Regions from separate parts of the Sporolactobacillus terrae genome, predicted to be linked through region 1. Evidence: a T-box and tRNA genes for the amino acid it is inferred to sense, from the RefSeq annotation. Region 1 holds a T-box; the other holds one or more tRNA genes.
What was found. The T-box of region 1 lies ahead of serS (serine--tRNA ligase). A T-box ahead of a tRNA ligase gene usually reads a tRNA of that ligase, here a tRNA-Ser.

Region 1 (10,016 bases):
AAACGTGAAGATCTCATGATCATCACTGCAAATGGCGTGATTATCCGTATGCCGGTATCCGGAATCTCTCAACTTGGCCGAAACACTATGGGCGTTACCTTGATTCGTGTTGATGAAGGCGACAGTGTGGCTACCGTTGCGCGTATCCAGAACAGTGAGGATGAAATTGAGGACAACGAAGCAAGCGGCAGCGAGAGTCCAAGCGGTGATGACGACAATAGCGAAGTGTGACGGTGTAAAACTTGGCGATGGGGTGAGACGGCGTGATCGTAAAGACTGCGGAACTGAAGCCGGGCTGTGTATTGGGCAAAGATGTATACGCAAAATCAACCAAGCCGCTGATGAAGGCGGGTACGATGCTTGATGCGATGCATCTGGCGTTTCTTAAGGCATTTCTGATTGAAACGGTTGATGTGAATCGCGTGAATAAGGCGCGCACAGCATCGACCGGAAAGAGTGAAAAGAGCCATAGGGAACAGGGCCCTGTCGCTGCACAGGGAACGCCACGAAAAAAAATAAGTCCCTTTGTGCTCAAATACAGACAGTCCGTAAAAGACGATCAGCAGTTTTTTCAACAGTGGCAGTCAGGTGGGCGTGTGTCGATTGGTGATTTTCGTACAGCGATGCTTCCGTTGATGAATCATCTATTAGCGAGACCGGCGTCCTTGAGGAATCTTTTGCTTCAGCGGGTGCGCAAAACCAGTATTGCGGAGCGAAGTGTCCAACTTGGACTGATCACGGCCTTTTTCGCGCAAAAGCTTCGTTTTGCAGAGGGCGACTGCGTCCAGCTCGGTCTTGCCGGTATGCTTTGCGACTGCGGTCTGGCCAAACTGTCTCCGTCACTTTTAAAGCAGGAACGATTATCTGAGCATGACTTGGTGCTGTACAAGCGACATGTTATAGACAGTTACAAAATGCTGAAGGGAATGGCGACTCTAAAGCAGGAAACTTTGGTCGCGGTCATTCAGCATCACGAGCGGGAAGACGGGAGCGGTTATCCGCTTCACTTGAAGAGTACGCAGCTTTCGCCAAACGGGAAAATACTCGCTTTATGCGCGCATTTTCAGTCACAGTTCGAGACCGTCTCCCCCGAACGGTTCATCACGGCATTAGACCATTTTCAAAGGTCTTCCTACGGCTGGTTCTCCCGGCACTATTTGGATCAATTATGCTATGCATTGATGGATCTGCTTGTCGGAATGAAGCTTCAGCTTTCCGATGGTCGATCGGGTGAGATTACGTTTATTCCCGTGAAGGATCCGACACGCCCGCTCATTCGATGCAGCGATCAGCATGTTCTTGTCTTTGAACCGGACGGCCCTGTCACCATCAAACGTTTGGAATAATGGGAGGCGCTAGGCCGTCTTTTTTCTAAAGTAAGAGCATTGGAAAAAAGAAGCAGACGTTCCTTTGACAAAGAGGGTTTATAATGAATAAACCGATGCGCCCACTTCATGGCTAGCGATGCCACTCCATTTTTAGTGAAGGCGCATCATTATTAGAAAAATACAACATCATTCCGTATTCTTGACAGTCGTAAATGCACTTGATAAGCTATCAATAAAATTTTCGGAAAGAAGTCAACCAATCCATGGGGGTAATCAAACAGTGATGAGAGAAGATAAGTTTACAAGAGAGGGACTTACTTTTGATGATGTTTTGCTGATTCCAGCTGCTTCGGACGTGCTGCCGCGTGATGTTTCCGTTCAAACGTCACTGACACGCACCCTGAACTTGAAGATTCCGATTATCAGCGCAGGAATGGATACGGTCACTGAGTCGCAAATGGCTATTGCAATGGCGAGACAAGGCGGTATGGGCGTTATTCATAAGAATATGTCCATTGAAGAACAGGCGGATCAGGTGGATAAAGTGAAACGTTCGGAAAGCGGCGTCATCACCAATCCATTCTTCTTAACCCCGGACAATCAGATTTTTGACGCAGAGCACTTGATGAATAAATATCGTATTTCCGGTGTTCCGATTGTGGACAACACAGACGAACGCCATTTAGTCGGCATCCTGACCAACCGCGATATGCGCTTTGTTAAAGACTATTCGCTTCGAATCGGCGATATGATGACCAAAGAAAATTTGGTTACGGCACCGGTCGGGACAAGCTTAAAACAAGCAGAAGTCATTTTGAATGAAAACCGTATTGAAAAGCTGCCGCTTGTTGATGAGCAAGGTGTGCTTAAAGGGTTGATCACGACAAAAGATATTGAAAAAGTCGTTGAATTCCCTAATTCGGCGAAAGACGAAAAAGGTCGTTTGCTGGTTGCAGCAGCCGTTGGCGTAACTGCCGATGCCATGCTCCGTGTCGAAAAACTCGTGGATTCTGGTGCAGATGCGATTGTTATTGATACCGCACACGGTCATTCGAAAGGCGTCTTGCAAAAAGTTAACGCTATTCGCAAAAAGTTCCCGAAGGTCAGCTTAATTGCAGGAAACGTGGCTACAGCTGAAGGAACAAAAGCACTGATTGACGCCGGTGTTGATGTCGTTAAGGTGGGCATTGGACCAGGATCAATTTGTACAACGCGTGTGGTTGCCGGCGTCGGCGTACCGCAAGTGACTGCGGTTTATGAATGTGCAAATGAAGCGGATAAACATGGTGTTGCAATCATTGCCGATGGCGGAATTAAGTATTCCGGTGATGTTGTGAAAGCTCTGGCTGCAGGCGGAAGTGCCGTAATGCTTGGTTCACTGCTTGCCGGTGTTGACGAAACCCCAGGTGAAAAAGAAATTTATCAAGGACGTCAGTTCAAAGTGTATCGCGGCATGGGCTCGGTCAGCGCGATGGAACATGGAAGCAAGGACCGCTATTTCCAGGAAAACGCAAAGAAACTTGTTCCAGAAGGTATTGAAGGACGTGTACCGTACAAGGGAAAATTGGCCGATACGATTTATCAGCTCATTGGCGGATTGCGTTCCGGTATGGGGTATTGTGGTGCACCGACTGTACAAGCGCTGCGTGAACAAGCACGATTCACAAGAATTACGAATGCCGGTTTGATTGAAAGTCATCCGCACGACATACAGATTACAAAAGAAGCACCGAATTATTCGATTAAATAAATGATCAACCCGCTGCATACGGTTTGATGAATGAATAAATAAATAATGTCTTTGGAAAAGTCGCGGGCGGCAAAGTCAAGGATCGCCTCGCTTTTCTATGTGCGCGCAAAGTGAATCACGCACGAATTTTTCGGGGGTGTAGGGGTTGAAGTTCAGTAACAAGCTCAGCCGTTTTGCGGCGGTAAGCCTGGCGTTAATTCTCGGATTAACGCTTGCCTTTCAGATACCATTTGCTTCTAAGGCAGAAGCAGCATCAGATCCGCTAGGTGTGAAAGCGAAATCGGCAATCTTAGTTGATTTTAACAGCGGACAAATTTTGTATGAGAAAGATGCAGATCACGTGTATCCTCCGGCCAGCATGACCAAAATGATGACCGAATACCTTGTGATGCAGGCACTCCACTCGAAAAAACTGACTTGGGATACGCCGGTGTCGATCAGTGACTACACGTATAAGATCTCTCAAAATCGAGCGTTTTCCAATGTCCCACTGAAAAAGGACCATCAATATACGGTTCGCGAACTGTACGAAGCGATGGCGATTTATTCAGCAAACGGTGCAACGATTGCATTGGCGGAAAAAGTCGGCGGAACAGAGAAACATTTTGTTGATTTAATGAATAAAACAGCAAAAAAATTCGGAATGCAAAGTGCTGAATATATTAACAGTTCAGGTCTCGAAAACGTCGATCTCGGTTCAGATGCTCCCTATGGCGGCAAAGATGCGAGCAATCAACTTTCTGCCAAAGATCTTGCGAAATTGGCCTACCATATTATAAAAGATTATCCGGATGCATTGGAAATCTCCAAGATCCCGTTGAAACAATTTACTGCCGGTGTTGACTCGCCAATTCAAATGGTAAACTGGAACTACATGCTGCCAGGTTTCGGCGCCAACATGGCCAAGTTTACTTATGCAGGTGTCGATGGATTAAAAACCGGACATACCGATCTTGCCGGCTACTGCTTTACCGGTACAGTCAATCGAAATGGTCATCGATTGATTAGCGTTGTCATGGGGACGCCTTCCGATCCACAGCGCTTTGAACAGACACGCGCCCTTTTTGATTATGGGTATAACCAGTTCACTGAGAAAACACTTGCCAAGAAAAATCAGCGGATTAAGGGAGCACAGAAGTCGGTTGCTGTACATGACGGAAAACAAGATCGCGCCCCGCTTGCTTTTGGTAAAACGTATAAAGCAGCCGTTCTAAACGGTGACTCCTCAGCGGTAACCTACAAGGTCGTGCTTGATCGTTCGAAGCTGAACAAGGATGGAAACTTGGAAGCACCGGTGAAAAAGGGCGAAACCGTCGGCTATGCTGAGGTCACCCCGAAGAGCGGCAGTCACTACGGATACATTTATCAGTCCAATAATAAGGTTCCGGTCATCGCCGCTGAACAAATCGAGCGAAATAACTGGTTTGTCCGTATGATTAAAGGAATCGGAGCGTTCTTTGCTTCCATCTTCTCATGGATTGCAGGCCTCTTCTAATGCGAATTCAACAGATCGTTTTCTGATGAAAAGTCGGGCGCAGAGCTCGACTTTTTTTTACAGAAAAAGAAGGTATGTAATTTTGCCCCGACTTCAAGCCAATAGATCCGTGTCTTGACCGAGAATCAAAGTGGAGGTTGCGAGACGCCAGCGAACAGCTGTAGTGCCCGGATCGGATCGCTGGCAAGGGACTAGGCGTAGCCTAGTTTCTCATAAGTAAAGCTAAATGAGAAAGAAAAAAAGAAAAATCATCCAAACATATATTATGCGTATTTATTTACTGGGTTTTATTGTACACTATAGGTAGTTTGGTAGATTCTAGAGAAGCTCATTGGAGGGGTTATGATGGTACAGAAAGGTACAGATCGTGTCAAACGCGGAATGGCAGAAATGCAAAAAGGCGGCGTGATTATGGATGTCGTCAACGCAGAACAAGCGAAAATTGCGGAGGAAGCAGGCGCAACGGCTGTCATGGCTTTGGAACGCGTCCCATCCGATATACGCAAGGCAGGCGGCGTTGCACGTATGGCCGACCCAACGATTGTTGAGGAAGTTCAGAATGCAGTGTCCATTCCGGTTATGGCGAAAGCGAGAATCGGACATATTGTTGAAGCGCGTGTACTCGAGGCGATGAAGGTAGACTACATTGATGAAAGTGAAGTGTTGACGCCTGCCGATGATGTTTTCCACATTGATAAAAAGGCATTTACCGTGCCTTTTGTGTGTGGATGCCGTGATCTGGGAGAAGCCGCGCGTCGAATCGGCGAAGGTGCTGCAATGCTGCGGACAAAAGGCGAACCAGGAACGGGAAATATTGTCGAAGCGGTCCGCCACATGCGTCTCGTAAATAGCCAGGTGCGTAAAGTGGTGTCGATGGAAAAGGATGAAGTCATGGTCTTTGCCAAAGAACTCGGCGCGCCTTATGAAATTCTTTTACAAATTAAAGAATCCGGTCGTCTTCCGGTCGTCAACTTTGCTGCCGGGGGCGTTGCAACGCCTGCTGATGCAGCGTTGATGATGGAACTGGGTGCAGACGGCGTCTTCGTTGGTTCCGGAATTTTCAAATCAGAGAATCCGGCAAAATTTGCCCGCTCAATTGTTGAAGCAACCACATACTACCAAGATTATGAGCGGATTGTTGAACTTTCAAAGGGATTAGGCACACCGATGAAAGGGATCGATATGAGCAATCTCGAACCTGCCGAACGCATGCAGGATCGCGGCATTTGAGGTGAGCGAAATGGCAACGAGAATAGGCGTACTGGCCCTCCAAGGTGCGGTCAGTGAACATGTCCATGCGCTGGAAAATTCCGGATCGCAGGTTTCTTTAGTGAAGAATATTGGCGATCTTGAGGGATTGGACGGGCTGGTGCTTCCGGGCGGCGAAAGTACAATGATGCGACGAATGATGGATCGTTATGGCCTTTTTGAAGCGGTCAAGCAATTTGCAGCTGAAAAACCAGTGTTCGGCACCTGTGCAGGACTGATCTTAATGGCGAAACAAATTGAAGGAAGAAAAGGCCCGCATCTCAGCTTACTGGATATTGATGTGAAACGGAATGCCTTTGGCCGCCAGGTAGAGAGCTTTGAAGCAGACTTGGCTATTAAAGGAATCAGTGACCATTATACCGGCGTTTTTATCCGGGCGCCCTATATTAAGAGTGCTGCAGCTAATGTGGATGTGCTGGCAACTTATGAGGGCCACATTGTTGCGTGCAGACAAGAGCGTTTCCTTTGCTGTGCGTTCCACCCGGAATTAACCAGTGATCCGGCGATGCATCGTTATTTTGTCCAAATGGTGAATGAATCCCGTTAACCGCTTGCTTTTTTAGAATCAGTAGTGTAGATTTTAAATAAGTCAATCTACTGTGCTTAATGATGGGAAAAAGTAGCCTTTGTCTTCTTGTGAAGAGAGCCGTGCTTGGTGGGAAGCGGTGAAGAAACGACGGCAAATCCATCCCTGAGAGCTGGATCGGCATTAAGCTGATCACACGGATCATTTCGTTATCAATGACTAAAGCGGTCAGCAGCAGCGCAAGGTAAGCTGCTGGCAATTTGGGTGGCAACGCGGGTTTATAATCTCGTCCCTTATGATTGGAAGGGGACGAGATTTTCTATTTTTAGGAGGCAGAGAACGATGCTCGACATGAAACGATTGCGAGACCATTATGATGAAATCAAAGTAAAGTTAAATAAGCGTGGTGAAGACCTGAGTGACTTTGAACGTTTTCCGGAATTAGATAACAAGCGACGTGATCTGATCAGTCGTACGGAAGTGTTGAAAGCAAAACGTAATGAAGTATCCGCACAGGTCGCAGCGAAGAAGCGTGCAAAGGAAGATGCGTCGGATCTGATTGTGTCAATGCGCGAGGTAAGTGCCAGCATTAAAGAAATGGACAGCAAGCTGGGTAAAATTGAAGATGAACTGAAACAAGTCATGCTGTCAATTCCAAATGTTCCACATGAAACAGTGCCGGTTGGTGCGAGTGAAGACGATAACAAACCGACCCGCTTTTGGGGTGAACCGAGACCGTTCGATTATGAACCGAAACCACATTGGGATCTTGCGACCAATTTGGGTATACTCGATTTTGAACGGGCTGCAAAGGTTACCGGAAGCCGCTTTGTTTTCTATAAGGGCTTAGGCGTTCGTTTGGAACGTGCACTGATCAGCTTCATGCTCGATCTGCACGAAGATCATCATGGCTATGAATTGATTATGCCGCCGTATATGGTTAACCGGACGAGCATGACCGGAACCGGACAGCTTCCTAAGTTTGAAGAAGATGCGTTTAAAATTGCCGATGATCGCGACTATTTCCTGATTCCTACGGCAGAGGTACCGGTGACAAACTATTATCGTGATGAGATGTTGAATGGTGAGGATCTTCCGAGAGCATTTGCTGCATACAGTGCTTGTTTCCGTTCTGAAGCAGGTTCTGCCGGACGCGACACACGCGGCATCATCCGCCAACACCAATTTAATAAGGTAGAGCTGGTTCGTTTCGTGAAGCCTGAGGATTCTTATAACGAACTGGAAAAGTTGACCGGTCATGCGGAAGAAGTGCTGCGTCTACTCAACCTTCCTTACCGTGTGGTGTCCATATGCACCGGAGACCTTGGCTTTACAGCTGCAAAGAAATACGACCTTGAAGTTTGGATTCCAAGCCAAAACACGTATCGTGAAATTTCTTCTTGTAGTAATTTTGAAGATTTCCAAGCACGCAGGGCGAATATTCGCTTTAGGCGCACGCCGAAAGCAAAGCCGGAATTCGTGCATACGCTGAATGGTTCGGGGCTTGCTGTCGGGCGAACGGTTGCTGCTATTTTGGAAAATTACCAACAGGAAGACGGTACGGTAGTTATCCCGGAAGCACTGCGTCCATATATGAAAAATGTTGAGAAGATCGCGCCAAAGGAATAATCCGATCAAAGTTTAGGAGGTGCCCGTGGTGCCCTTTCATCAAAAAGTAAATAATGATGCCCGATTAACCAAAATGATCGACGACTTGGGGATTTCGCTGGACCCAAAGGATCCGAAAGCACCTGAAAAAGAAAAAAAACAGGATGATCAAGCGGATAAAAAACAAAAGGACCAATAAAAATGACGAGGGTGTCTCAAAAGTCAATTGACTTTTGAGACACCCTTAAAAATGTCTACTTTGGGATTAAGCGCGAAGATGCGAGACTCCTGTGGAGCGTTCCCGTTGATCGCAAGCCGGAGGAGATCCTGCAGGATTTACAGGATCAGCCGAGGAGGCTCCTGGATCGCCCGCGGTCGCGCTCAGTTGATGCGAGCAATCGGAGCGCAATATAAATTTAACACCCTTTTGGGACAGCCTCGTCTCTCTTTAGCTGCCGCAGCGTACATTTTCTTTTAATCGGTCCTGAATCAAGGCAGCGAGCGCATCACCTGTATCCGGATCATTCACTAAATCGTAATCATCGATATCCAATTTCAGCACCGGGCAGATGGAGAAATCGCTGATCCATTGTTCATAGCGTTGATACATTTCTTGCCAGTAGCTGTGCGGGGTTTCTTTTTCAAGGCCGCGACCGCGCCTGCAAATACGATTTACGGTCGCATCTAGTGAACCGTGGAGGTAAATAAGCAGGTCTGGGCGGCGAAAATACGGCGTCATAACCATCGCCTCAAAAAGGCTTGTATAAGTACGGTAATCGGCCTCGGACATCGTTCCTTTTTCATAATGCATCTTTGCGAAAATCCCGGTATCTTCATAAATCGAACGGTCTTGAATGAAATTATCTGGACTGGCCGAAATGCGCTTTGTTTCCTTGAAACGTTCACCAAGGAAAAAGATCTGAAGATGGAAGGCCCAACGATTAAAATCTTTATAAAATAAATCAAGATATGGATTTCCATCCACTTTTTCAAATGAGGTGCGGTAGCCAAGCCGGTGTGCCATCGCATCGGCAAAGGTTGTTTTGCCGATGCCAACCATACCAGCGACAGAAATCAGTTTATTTGTTGGAGCAGATTCGACCATGTAAGACGTCCTTTCATAAAAGCAATTTAAGATAAGAACATGGATACAATTCATTAAGTGTATCACCTAAAAAGCGCAAAAAAAAGTGAAAAAGTACGAATCATGCATGCAATGATTGTATAAAAAAGTTGAATATTGTCGAAAATAATCATCGCATGGAAGCCGGAACCATGATCGGAAGACTTGACACAAGAATGTTGTTAGACCAAGGAAGTATCCGTTTACAAAAAGGATATTTTATTGACACTAAATGGTGATTGTGCTATATTGTAATAAACCATTTTACTACTTAATATAAGATCAGATGTAAGAATGAAGACCCTTCCTTGAAGTGTAGTAGTTTTTACTTCTGGAAAGGTCTGTTTTTATATTTTACGTTTTTGTTAATTGGTAAATGGTTTTAGTTCACGCGCGGGCAGCGCAACGTTTTAGGGAGGCAGTTACACATGCAAAACGGTAAAGTAAAATGGTTCAATGCAGAAAAAGGCTACGGATTCATTGAAGTTGAAGGCGGAAATGACGTATTCGTACACTATTCTGCAATCGAAGGCGAAGGTTTCAAAACGCTTGAAGAAGGTCAAGAAGTTAGCTTCGACATTGTTGAAGGTAACCGTGGACCTCAAGCTGCAAACGTTGTAAAACTTTGATCTTCGGCCATGACCGATAATGTGGAAGCAGTCCTCTCTAAACAAGGGCTGCTTTTTATTTGTCTTCTAACGTCTAGCACTGTTCAAAGCTCTTCTTTTTTTGTATAATACACAGTGTCGCCAAACGTGGTGCGAGATTTGGCTCTGTAGCTCAGTGGATAGAGCGTCGGTTTCCTAAACCGTGCGTCGCAGGTTCGATTCCTGCCAGGGCCATCATGTTGATATAACAAGGTTTTTAGCAACTTTGCTAAGAATAAAATACCAACAATCAGAACGAATATCCTATTA
Region 2 (10,016 bases), 440 kb from region 1:
ATACATCACCTTACGGTTTAGCAGAAACCTGTGTTTTTGGTAAACAGTCGCTTGGATCTTTTCACTGCGGCTCTCCGGACCCGAAGGTCCTTCGAGCACCCCTTCTCCCTAAGTTACGGGGTGATTTTGCCGAGTTCCTTAACGAGAGTTCTCCCGAGCGTCTTAGAATTCTCTTCTTGCCCACCTGTGTCGGTTTGGGTACGGGCACCGTTTCACTCGCTAGAGGCTTTTCTTGGCAGTGTAGGATCAGGCGCTTCGGTACTTAAGTTCCCTCCTCATCACCGCTTGGCCACAAGCAGCGGGATTTGCCTCGCTGCAAGCCTCACGGCTTGAACGCACGCTTCCATCCGTGCGCTCGCCTTACCTTCCTGCGTCCCCCCATCACTCAAACGTGAAACGCTGGTACAGGAATATCAACCTGTTGTCCATCGCCTACGCCTTTCGGCCTCGGCTTAGGCCCCGACTAACCCTGAGCGGACGAACCTTCCTCAGGAACCCTTAGGCTTTCGACGGAGAAGATTCTCACTTCTCTTTTCGTTACTCATACCGGCATTCTCACTTCCAAACGCTCCAACATGCCTCACGGCACATCTTCAATGCCCTTGGAACGCTCCCCTACCATGACCTGACGGTCATCCGCGACTTCGGTGCTGTGCTTAGCCCCGTTACATTTTCGGCGCGACGCCACTCGACCAGTGAGCTATTACGCACTCTTTAAATGGTGGCTGCTTCTGAGCCAACATCCTGGTTGTCTGGGCAACGTCACATCCTTTCCCACTTAGCACAAACTTAGGGACCTTAGTCGGCGGTCTGGGCTGTTTCCCTTTCGACGACGGATCTTATCACTCGCCGTCTGACTCCCGGACGTAAGGGCTTGGCATTCGGAGTTTGACTGAACTCGGTAATCCTGTGGGGACCCCTTATTCAATCAGTGCTCTACCTCCAAGTCTCACTCATCCGAGGCTAGCCCTAAAGCTATTTCGGGGAGAACCAGCTATCTCCGTGTTCGATTGGCATTTCACCCCTACCCACACCTCATCCCCGCATTTTTCAACATGCGTGGGTTCGGGCCTCCATTCAGTGTTACCTGAACTTCACCCTGGACATGGGTAGATCACACGGTTTCGGGTCGACAACCCTAAACTCATTCGCCCTATTCAGACTCGCTTTCGCTGCGGCTCCGCCTCTTCAGCTTAACCTTGCTTAGAATCGTCACTCGCCGGTCCATTCTACAAAAGGTACGCTGTCACCCCCGAAGGGGGCTCCAACTACTTGTAAGCACACGGTTTCAGGATCTCTTTCACTCCCCTTCCGGGGTGCTTTTCACCTTTCCCTCACGGTACTGGTTCACTATCGGTCACTGGGGAGTATTTAGCCTTGGGAGACGGTCCTCCCGGATTCCGACGGGGTTTCTCGTGTCCCGCCGTACTCAGGATCCACTCCGGAGTGTACGTTCCGTCGGCTACAGGGCGTTTGCCTTCTCTGGCCGACCCTTCCAGGTCGTTCGCCTGAAACGTACATTTGTAACTCCATGCGGAGTGTCCTACAACCCCAAAGGGCAAGCCCTTTGGTTTGGGCTGTTTCCCTTTCGCTCGCCACTACTCAGGAAATCGCATTTGCTTTCTCTTCCTCCGGGTACTGAGATGTTTCAGTTCCCCGGGTCTGCCTTACTCTGCCTATGGATTCAGCAGAGCATGCTATCCGTTCAGGATAGCGGGTTCCCCCATTCGGAAATCTTCGGATCAAAGCTTACTTACAGCTCCCCGAAGCGTATCGGCGTTCGTTCCGTCCTTCATCGGCTCCCAGTGCCAAGGCATCCACCGTGCGCTCTTTATAACTTAACCACTGCATGCGCGATGAGCGGCGAATCTCTTCGTCAGCTTGTTCCCTGTGATCCTCATGTAATTAAGGAACTTCTGCTAAAAACGTGTACGTCCTGTACACAACGCAGAAGTCACCACTTCCTGTGGAAGTTACATTCCGGTTCTCGGAAACGACGCTTCCTCGATCTTCTTGCTCCTAGCACATGCCATTTATGATTCGTCGCTTGATCGAAAGATCAATTGAATAATCATTTTGGATGTTTCTTGACTTTGTTGCTTGTTTTCGTTATCCAGTTTTCAAGGTTCATGGCTGCCTTTCGGCTCGCCGGTGAAGGAATGCTTCCTTCAAAACCAAACAAAAGACCAAGCGTTCGCTATTGATCGTTTCCTTAGAAAGGAGGTGATCCAGCCGCACCTTCCGATACGGCTACCTTGTTACGACTTCACCCCAATCATTTGTCCCACCTTCGGCGGCTGGGTCCATAAAGGTTCCCACACCGACTTCGGGTGTTACAAACTCTCGTGGTGTGACGGGCGGTGTGTACAAGGCCCGGGAACGGATTCACCGCGGCATGCTGATCCGCGATTACTAGCAATTCCGGCTTCATGCAGGCGAGTTGCAGCCTGCAATCCGAACTGGGGGCGGCTTTATGGGATTCGCTTGACCTTGCGGTTTCGCTGCCCTTTGTACCGCCCATTGTAGCACGTGTGTAGCCCAGATCATAAGGGGCATGATGATTTGACGTCATCCCCACCTTCCTCCGGTTTGTCACCGGCAGTCACCTTAGAGTGCCCAACTTAATGCTGGCAACTAAGATCAAGGGTTGCGCTCGTTGCGGGACTTAACCCAACATCTCACGACACGAGCTGACGACAACCATGCACCACCTGTCACTCTGTCCCCCGAAGGGGAACGGCCTATCTCTAGACTTGTCAGAGGATGTCAAGACCTGGTAAGGTTCTTCGCGTTGCTTCGAATTAAACCACATGCTCCACTGCTTGTGCGGGCCCCCGTCAATTCCTTTGAGTTTCAACCTTGCGGTCGTACTCCCCAGGCGGAATGCTTAATGTGTTAACTTCAGCACTAAGGGGTTGGACCCCCCTAACACCTAGCATTCATCGTTTACGGCATGGACTACCAGGGTATCTAATCCTGTTTGCTCCCCATGCTTTCGCACCTCAGCGTCAGTAACAGACCAGAGAGCCGCCTTCGCCACTGGTATTCCTCCACATCTCTACGCATTTCACCGCTACACGTGGAATTCTACTCTCCTCTTCTGCACTCAAGCTCCCCAGTTTCCAATGACCTTTTGCGGTTGAGCCGCAAGATTTCACATCAGACTTAAGAAGCCGCCTGCGCGCGCTTTACGCCCAATAATTCCGGACAACGCTTGCCACCTACGTATTACCGCGGCTGCTGGCACGTAGTTAGCCGTGGCTTTCTGGCCGGATACCGTCACAGCACCAGCATTTCCTCTGGCACTCGTTCTTCTCCGGCAACAGAGCTTTACGATCCGAAAACCTTCTTCGCTCACGCGGCGTTGCTCCATCAGACTTTCGTCCATTGTGGAAGATTCCCTACTGCTGCCTCCCGTAGGAGTTTGGGCCGTGTCTCAGTCCCAATGTGGCCGATCACCCTCTCAGGTCGGCTATGCATCGCAGTCTTGGTGGGCCGTTACCCCGCCAACTAACTAATGCACCGCGGGCCCATCTGTAAGTGATGGCCGAAACCATCTTTCAACCTCGCACCATGCGGCGCGAGGGATTATCCGGTATTAGCTCCGGTTTCCCGAAGTTATCCCCGTCTTACAGGCAGGTTGCCCACGTGTTACTCACCCATCCGCCGCTCACGTCCAGGAGCAAGCTCCCTTCTGTGCGCTCGACTTGCATGTATTAGGCACGCCGCCAGCGTTCGTCCTGAGCCAGGATCAAACTCTCCAAAAAGTTTACTGTTTACTTACTATTGTACTTCTTGTCGTACTCCCAAGGAGAGGAACTTCTGCTAAGGGCGTGCACGTCCTGTGCACAACGCAGAAGTCACCACATCCTGTGGAAGCTATGATCCATAGCAAATTGAATTGATTATGGGGTTTAAAACCCTCTATTCACGCTTGGCTTTTGTTCAGTTTTCAAGGAACATTCATATAAATGAATATTAATAATAATAATAATGGTGGGCCTAAGTGGACTCGAACCACCGACCTCACGCTTATCAGGCGTGCGCTCTAACCAGCTGAGCTATAGGCCCATAGATATAATGGAGCGGGTGATGGGAATCGAACCCACGACCAGAGCTTGGAAGGCTCTTGTTTTACCACTAAACTACACCCGCAAAAGATGGTCGGGAAGACAGGATTTGAACCTGCGACCCTCTGGTCCCAAACCAGATGCTCTACCAAGCTGAGCCACTTCCCGATAAATCAATGCGCCCTAGAGAAGTCGAATCCCTAACCTTCTGATCCGTAGTCAGACGCTCTATCCAATTGAGCTAAGGGCGCATATTAAATTAAATGGTGCGGTCGAGAGGACTCGAACCTCCACGAAGTTGCCTCCACTAGCCCCTCAAGCTAGCGCGTCTGCCATTCCGCCACGACCGCATATATAAATGGTGCGGGTGAAGGGACTCGAACCCCCACGTTGGAAAACACTAGATCCTAAATCTAGCGCGTCTGCCAATTCCGCCACACCCGCTAAAATGAGCCACGAAGGATTTGAACCTTCGACCCTCTGATTAAAAGTCAGATGCTCTACCCCTGAGCTAGTGGCTCATGTGGCTGGCCCAGCTGGATTCGAACCAGCGCATGACGGCACCAAAAACCGTTGCCTTACCGCTTGGCTATGGGCCAAAAACAATTATGTATCATAACATAAATCGTTTATAGCTGAATATCAATTACATGTATCATTTATAATGGCGGATCCGATCGGATTTGAACCGACGATCTCCTGCGTGACAGGCAGGCATGTTAACCCCTACACCACGGATCCTCATATATTTTATTTAAAATGGTGACCCGTACGGGATTCGAACCCATGAACCCACCGTGAAAGGGTGGTGTCTTAACCACTTGACGAACGGGCCAAATTAATGGCGGAGAAGGAGGGATTCGAACCCTCGCACGATTTACACCGTCTACTCCCTTAGCAGGGGAGCCCCTTCAGCCAACTTGGGTACTTCTCCATATGGCTCCACAGGTAGGATTCGAACCTACGACCGATCGGTTAACAGCCGATTGCTCTACCACTGAGCTACTGTGGAATAAGTGGTTTTAAAAACAAATGCATAGGCTATTCTACACTGTGATAATTCATTTGTCAACAGTGCTTCGAAAGTTCTTTTAATCGGTCGCTTTCATCAGCATGTCCTCTTGACGACTTAAATAATTTACCACAGAATCAAATACCTAGTCAACCCTTTTTTTAAACTTTTTTATTAATTGATCCGTCGCTTACTTATTAGACGGATGCTGCCCCCACAAGTGCCGCAAACATAACGTTTTGTATCAAGTTTTCTTTTTCTCTTAAAATGGGCGCCGCAAACCGCACACTGGTAATCATAGCGTACGCTTGAACGCGTGCGTGCATGAGGGATTGCTTCGCAGTACCGCGAACCGCCGACCTTTGCAAGCAGCATGCGAAAGTCGGCGTCTCGGTGACGATAGCCCATCCCCAACAAGTGAAGATGGTAGTGGCAGAGTTCATGTTTGATAATCTTAACAAACGATTCAATACCAAAGTGCTGCAACTGACGATTGTTAAATTCCAAGCCGTGCGTAATCAGCAAGTAGCGTCCGCCTGTAGTGCGCAGTCTTGGATTAAAAATAGCGCGATGAAGAAACGGCCGATGAAAACTGTCTAGGGATATCTGCTCCACCATTTTTTGAAGTTCTTCATTGGTCATTTGACCACCTCCACAGGCACATTAAGGCATGATTCTTTCTTTTGGCGCTACCATCGTTAAAGAAATACGTCCCTTGTCTGCATCCACCTGTTCAACCCAAACAGTGACGATCTCGCCGACTCGAACGACATCTAATGGATGGCGCACAAACCGTTCAGCTAGTTTTGACAGATGTACAAGCCCGTCTTGTTTGACACCAATATCGACAAAAGCACCGAAGTCAACCACATTGCGGACCGTTCCTTCAAGCTGCATGCCTGGTCTTAAATCCTCCATTTTCAATACATCCGTTTTTAAAAGTGGTTTTTTTAAATCATCACGCGGGTCACGCCCCGGCCGAATCAGTGCTTCGGCTACATCGCGCAAAGTCGGCTCGCCAACTGAGAGTTCCGCTGCTGTTTTCGCTAGATCCATCGCTTTAAGTTTATCCGCCAATCCGCTTGAGCCGATTTTCTCCGTCGTGCCTCCAACCTTGGCAAGCAGCCTGCCTGCTACTTCATAGCTTTCCGGGTGAATGGGAGTATTATCAAACGGATTGTCTCCACCGCCAACGCGCAGAAATCCTGCGGCTTGTTCAAATGCCCGCGCACCTAAACGCGGTACCTTTTTAAGCTGACTACGATCGGTATACCTGCCCCTTTTTTCCCGTTCTGCAACCACATTCGCTGCCACTGTTTTTGAGAGTCCTGCCACGTATTGAAGCAATTGTGACGATGCCGTATTGACATTAACACCGACCTGATTCACCACCGTCTCAACAACAAACTGCAGTGATTTGGCTAGATCTCTCTGTGATACATCGTGCTGGTATTCGCCGACTCCGACTGATTTCGGATCCACTTTCACCAGCTCTGCAAGCGGATCTTGTAGACGCCGCGCAATGGATACCGCACTCCGCTCTTCGACATGCAGATCAGGAAATTCCTCACGCGCGAGTTTCGATGCTGAATACACACTGGCACCTGCTTCATTAACAATCATATAGAAAAGTTTGCGCCCGTTGACCTGCTTCAGCGTTTCAGCAATAAATGCTTCCGTTTCGCGTGATGCTGTACCGTTGCCGATCGCAATGATATCAATCTTATATTGGTCAATTAGCTGCAAAACCGTCCGCCTCGCTCCTTCTTTATCGGACTTGGGCGGTGTTGGATGGATCAAGGAAATAGCGAGCACTTTGCCTGTAGGATCAACAACAGCCAGCTTACAACCGGTTCGATAAGCAGGATCCACGCCAAGTACCGTCCGTTCCTTTAAAGGTGGCTGCAGCAGCAACCCGCGCAAATTTTCCGCAAAGATGTGAATGGCTTGTTTTTCTGCTTTCTCTGTGAGTGCTTGTCTGATCTCTCGCGCGGTTGCTGGAGCGATCAACCGCCGGTAAGCGTCTTCCGCGCATTCCTTTAGCTGCTGAGCAGCCGTAGTCTTTTTCCCTGGGTTTAATGCACGCAGAACGGACGGAAGAATAGTGTTCTCAGGTGATTCAATCGCGACTTTCAAGATGTCTTCTTTTTCGCCGCGATTGACCGCAAGAATACGATGTGGCACGATGCCTTGGATGCGTTCTTCATAATCATAGTAATTGGCATACACGTTTTTCGGATCAAGTTCAGGATGCTTGGCTTGAACATGCACCGTGCCCTGCGCGAGTGTACGTTTTCGGGCAAGTGCGCGAAGTTCAGCATGTTCGGAGACACGTTCCGCAAGAATATCTCTTGCACCTTGAAGCGCTTCCTCTACAGAAGCCACATGCTTTTCCCCAGAAATATATCGGGCAGCTTCATGTTCAATGGGCTGAACGGGTAATGATGCAAGCCAATCGGCCAGTGGTTCCAGCCCTTTCTCTTTAGCCTTTAGCGCGCGCGTCCGTCGTTTTTGACGATACGGAAGATAGAGATCCTCAACTTCTTGAAGAATGGACGCTTGATTAATTTTTTGTTTTAATTCAGGCGTTAGTTTTCCCTGTTCCTCGATCCGGTTGAGTACTTCTTCTTTGCGTTTTGCCAGTTGCTGCTTGTATGTATAGGATTCTTGTATTTTCTCAATTTGTACTTCATCGAGCCCGCCGGTCATTTCCTTACGGTAGCGTGCAATAAAAGGAATCGTATTGTCCGCATCCAGAAGCTGCACCGTTCGTGCAACCTGGCCGGCATCCAGTTTTAATTGCTTTGCGATCTGTATAATTGTTGCATCCATGCTGATCGTCTCCTTTGCATTTATCATATCAAAAAATGGAGACGCGTGTTTGAGCAAATCACTGCGTTTTGGAAACCGACCGTGAGTCAATGAAAAAAACCGAGCAAAAGCGCCCGATTCTTATTTCCACTGTCTTTTGCGTGGCCAAAAATCACCTCCTTTCTTTTCCTGCAATAAAAAAACAGCGCGTTTGATGTGAGCGGTCAACGCGCTGTGCTATTTATGGGATGACAAACCGATTTCTTCTTTATGCGGCAGTATGTTTCTCAGTTTGCATAAGGCATTTCTTTGCAGCCGCGATACATGCATTTGTGAAATACCTAGCCGCTCTCCGGTTTCTTTCTGGCTGAGATTTTCAAAATATGTGCAGGTTAAGATATCCCGTTCGCGCTGGGTGAGAAAGCGAAATGCTTCCCTTAAGATCAACTTTTTGTGCACATGCTCATAGCCTTGCTCTGGTTTTCCGACTATATCCAGCAAGGTTACCGCCGAACCTTCTGCGTCGCCGTCGATCTTAGAATCTACCGACAAGGTGTGATAACCTTGAGCCATTTCCAACGTTTCAAGAACGACTTCTTCGCTTTCGCCGACCGCGTCTGCAATCTCATCAATACGCGGCGAACGCTGCAGTTCACGCGTCAATTGCTCGGTTGTTTTGCGGATCTTGGGACTCAGTTCTTTAACGCGCCTTGGCACATGAACACTCCAGGTCTTGTCGCGAATGTAACGTTTGATCTCTCCGATAATCGTTGGAATGGCAAAGGACTCAAAGCTTCCGCCTACCGATGGATCAAACCGTTTCATCGCGGCAATCAACCCCATCATCCCCACTTGATAGAGGTCTTCACGGACATCGCTGTTTTTAGCAAATTTTGCTGCGAGTGCGCCCACCAGACGCTCGTAGTTGCTAATGATCATCGTTTGCAGATGTTCATCATCAGGGTTGTTTTGGTAGTCAACGATCATCTTTTGAATTTCAGTCCGTTGTTGAGACTTTGTCGGCAATTTGCTCCACCCCGTCTCTAGTCAGAAGCTTGGTCATACGAACGGCCACTCCTGATTCTGTGCTGATGGATACGCGATCCATCAAAGTATTGATCAAAAAGAGTCCCAGACCTCCTTCATTAACTTCTTCAAGATCAACAGTAGTATCAATTGGATGCAGCTTTTTGAGCGCTTCGTTTGCATTAAAGCTTTCCCCGTCATGCATGACGGTGATCGTGATCGATTGGACGTCGCAGTCCATCACCATTCTAATCTGACCTACTTCATCTTCTTTGTAACCATGATTGACCGCGTTTGTACAGGCTTCCGATACGGCAACCTTAATATCCTCGATCGCATCAAATGAGAAGCCCATTCTGCTTGCCGCTCCGGAACTTGCAAGCCGTGCAATGCTGACAAACTCTGGTTTTGCCGGAAGGCTCAGCTGAATTACGTCATTCACTTCATTCATTTGTATCCCCTCCGCCCACCTGTGTTCGTGCAATCAGTTCGGTCAAACCGGTAATCTCAAACAGCCGCTCAATTCGCGGCGTCAACCCGACCACAGAGAATTTGCAGTGATGTTTTACCGATGATTTAAGGGCGGCGACAATCACCCCGATAGCCGTACTGTCCATATAATTTGTTTTATTAAGATCTAAAATCAGTGCTCCCCCGTTTAATTCAGTTAAAGGAAGCAGGTTTTTCTTAAATTCAGGAGCTGTGAATACATCAATTTCTCCCGACACAACAACCCGATTCGTGTTTATTCTCTGATTTTCGCGTTCGATCGATAAATTCATATCGCTCCTCCTCCCCGCTATATATCTTTATTGAACAATACCCGCTTGTCAGAGACGCGAAACTTAAAACTTCATCGCAATAAATGTAAAATCATCGGTCAGTTCAAAGTGCTGCATTCTCTTCAACTCATAAAGGACACGTCGAACAATACGTGCGGCAGGAAGATGCATGGATCGTCGGATCAGCTTAATAATGTGTTCCCGCTCAATAAAATCACGATCTTTGCGAATCTCCGTAACGCCGTCCGTCAGCAAGAAAATCATATCGCCCGGCTCAATGACACGCGCGTATTCTTTGTAGCGGGACCCTGGTGC

Region 2: it has a tRNA-Ser gene. The T-box ahead of serS (serine--tRNA ligase) is inferred to sense a tRNA for this amino acid. The anticodon was not compared.

What each region holds. Positions count from the first base shown of each region.
Region 1 is NZ_CP082837.1:2,789,575-2,799,590, forward strand. It holds gene gyrA (DNA gyrase subunit A) at 1-231, shown strand, start outside; gene K7399_RS13275 (HD-GYP domain-containing protein) at 264-1,346, shown strand; gene guaB (IMP dehydrogenase) at 1,612-3,078, shown strand; gene K7399_RS13285 (serine hydrolase) at 3,224-4,573, shown strand; gene pdxS (pyridoxal 5'-phosphate synthase lyase subunit PdxS) at 4,919-5,803, shown strand; gene pdxT (pyridoxal 5'-phosphate synthase glutaminase subunit PdxT) at 5,814-6,389, shown strand; T-box leader at 6,440-6,665, shown strand; gene serS (serine--tRNA ligase) at 6,711-7,997, shown strand; gene K7399_RS13305 (hypothetical protein) at 8,026-8,175, shown strand; gene K7399_RS13310 (deoxynucleoside kinase) at 8,425-9,081, opposite strand; gene cspD (cold-shock protein CspD) at 9,528-9,728, shown strand; tRNA gene K7399_RS13320 (tRNA-Arg) at 9,869-9,941, shown strand.
Region 2 is NZ_CP082837.1:2,345,022-2,355,037, forward strand. It holds rRNA gene K7399_RS11205 (23S ribosomal RNA) at 1-1,844, opposite strand, end outside; rRNA gene K7399_RS11210 (16S ribosomal RNA) at 2,217-3,767, opposite strand; tRNA gene K7399_RS11215 (tRNA-Ile) at 3,995-4,071, opposite strand; tRNA gene K7399_RS11220 (tRNA-Gly) at 4,082-4,155, opposite strand; tRNA gene K7399_RS11225 (tRNA-Pro) at 4,162-4,238, opposite strand; tRNA gene K7399_RS11230 (tRNA-Arg) at 4,248-4,321, opposite strand; tRNA gene K7399_RS11235 (tRNA-Leu) at 4,335-4,420, opposite strand; tRNA gene K7399_RS11240 (tRNA-Leu) at 4,430-4,514, opposite strand; tRNA gene K7399_RS11245 (tRNA-Lys) at 4,520-4,591, opposite strand; tRNA gene K7399_RS11250 (tRNA-Gln) at 4,595-4,669, opposite strand; tRNA gene K7399_RS11255 (tRNA-Asp) at 4,736-4,811, opposite strand; tRNA gene K7399_RS11260 (tRNA-Glu) at 4,831-4,905, opposite strand; tRNA gene K7399_RS11265 (tRNA-Ser) at 4,913-5,004, opposite strand; tRNA gene K7399_RS11270 (tRNA-Asn) at 5,008-5,082, opposite strand; gene K7399_RS11275 (SprT family protein) at 5,257-5,724, opposite strand; gene K7399_RS11280 (Tex family protein) at 5,746-7,914, opposite strand; gene sigB (RNA polymerase sigma factor SigB) at 8,131-8,919, opposite strand; gene rsbW (anti-sigma B factor RsbW) at 8,891-9,370, opposite strand; gene K7399_RS11295 (STAS domain-containing protein) at 9,363-9,701, opposite strand; gene K7399_RS11300 (PP2C family protein-serine/threonine phosphatase) at 9,765-10,016, opposite strand, start outside.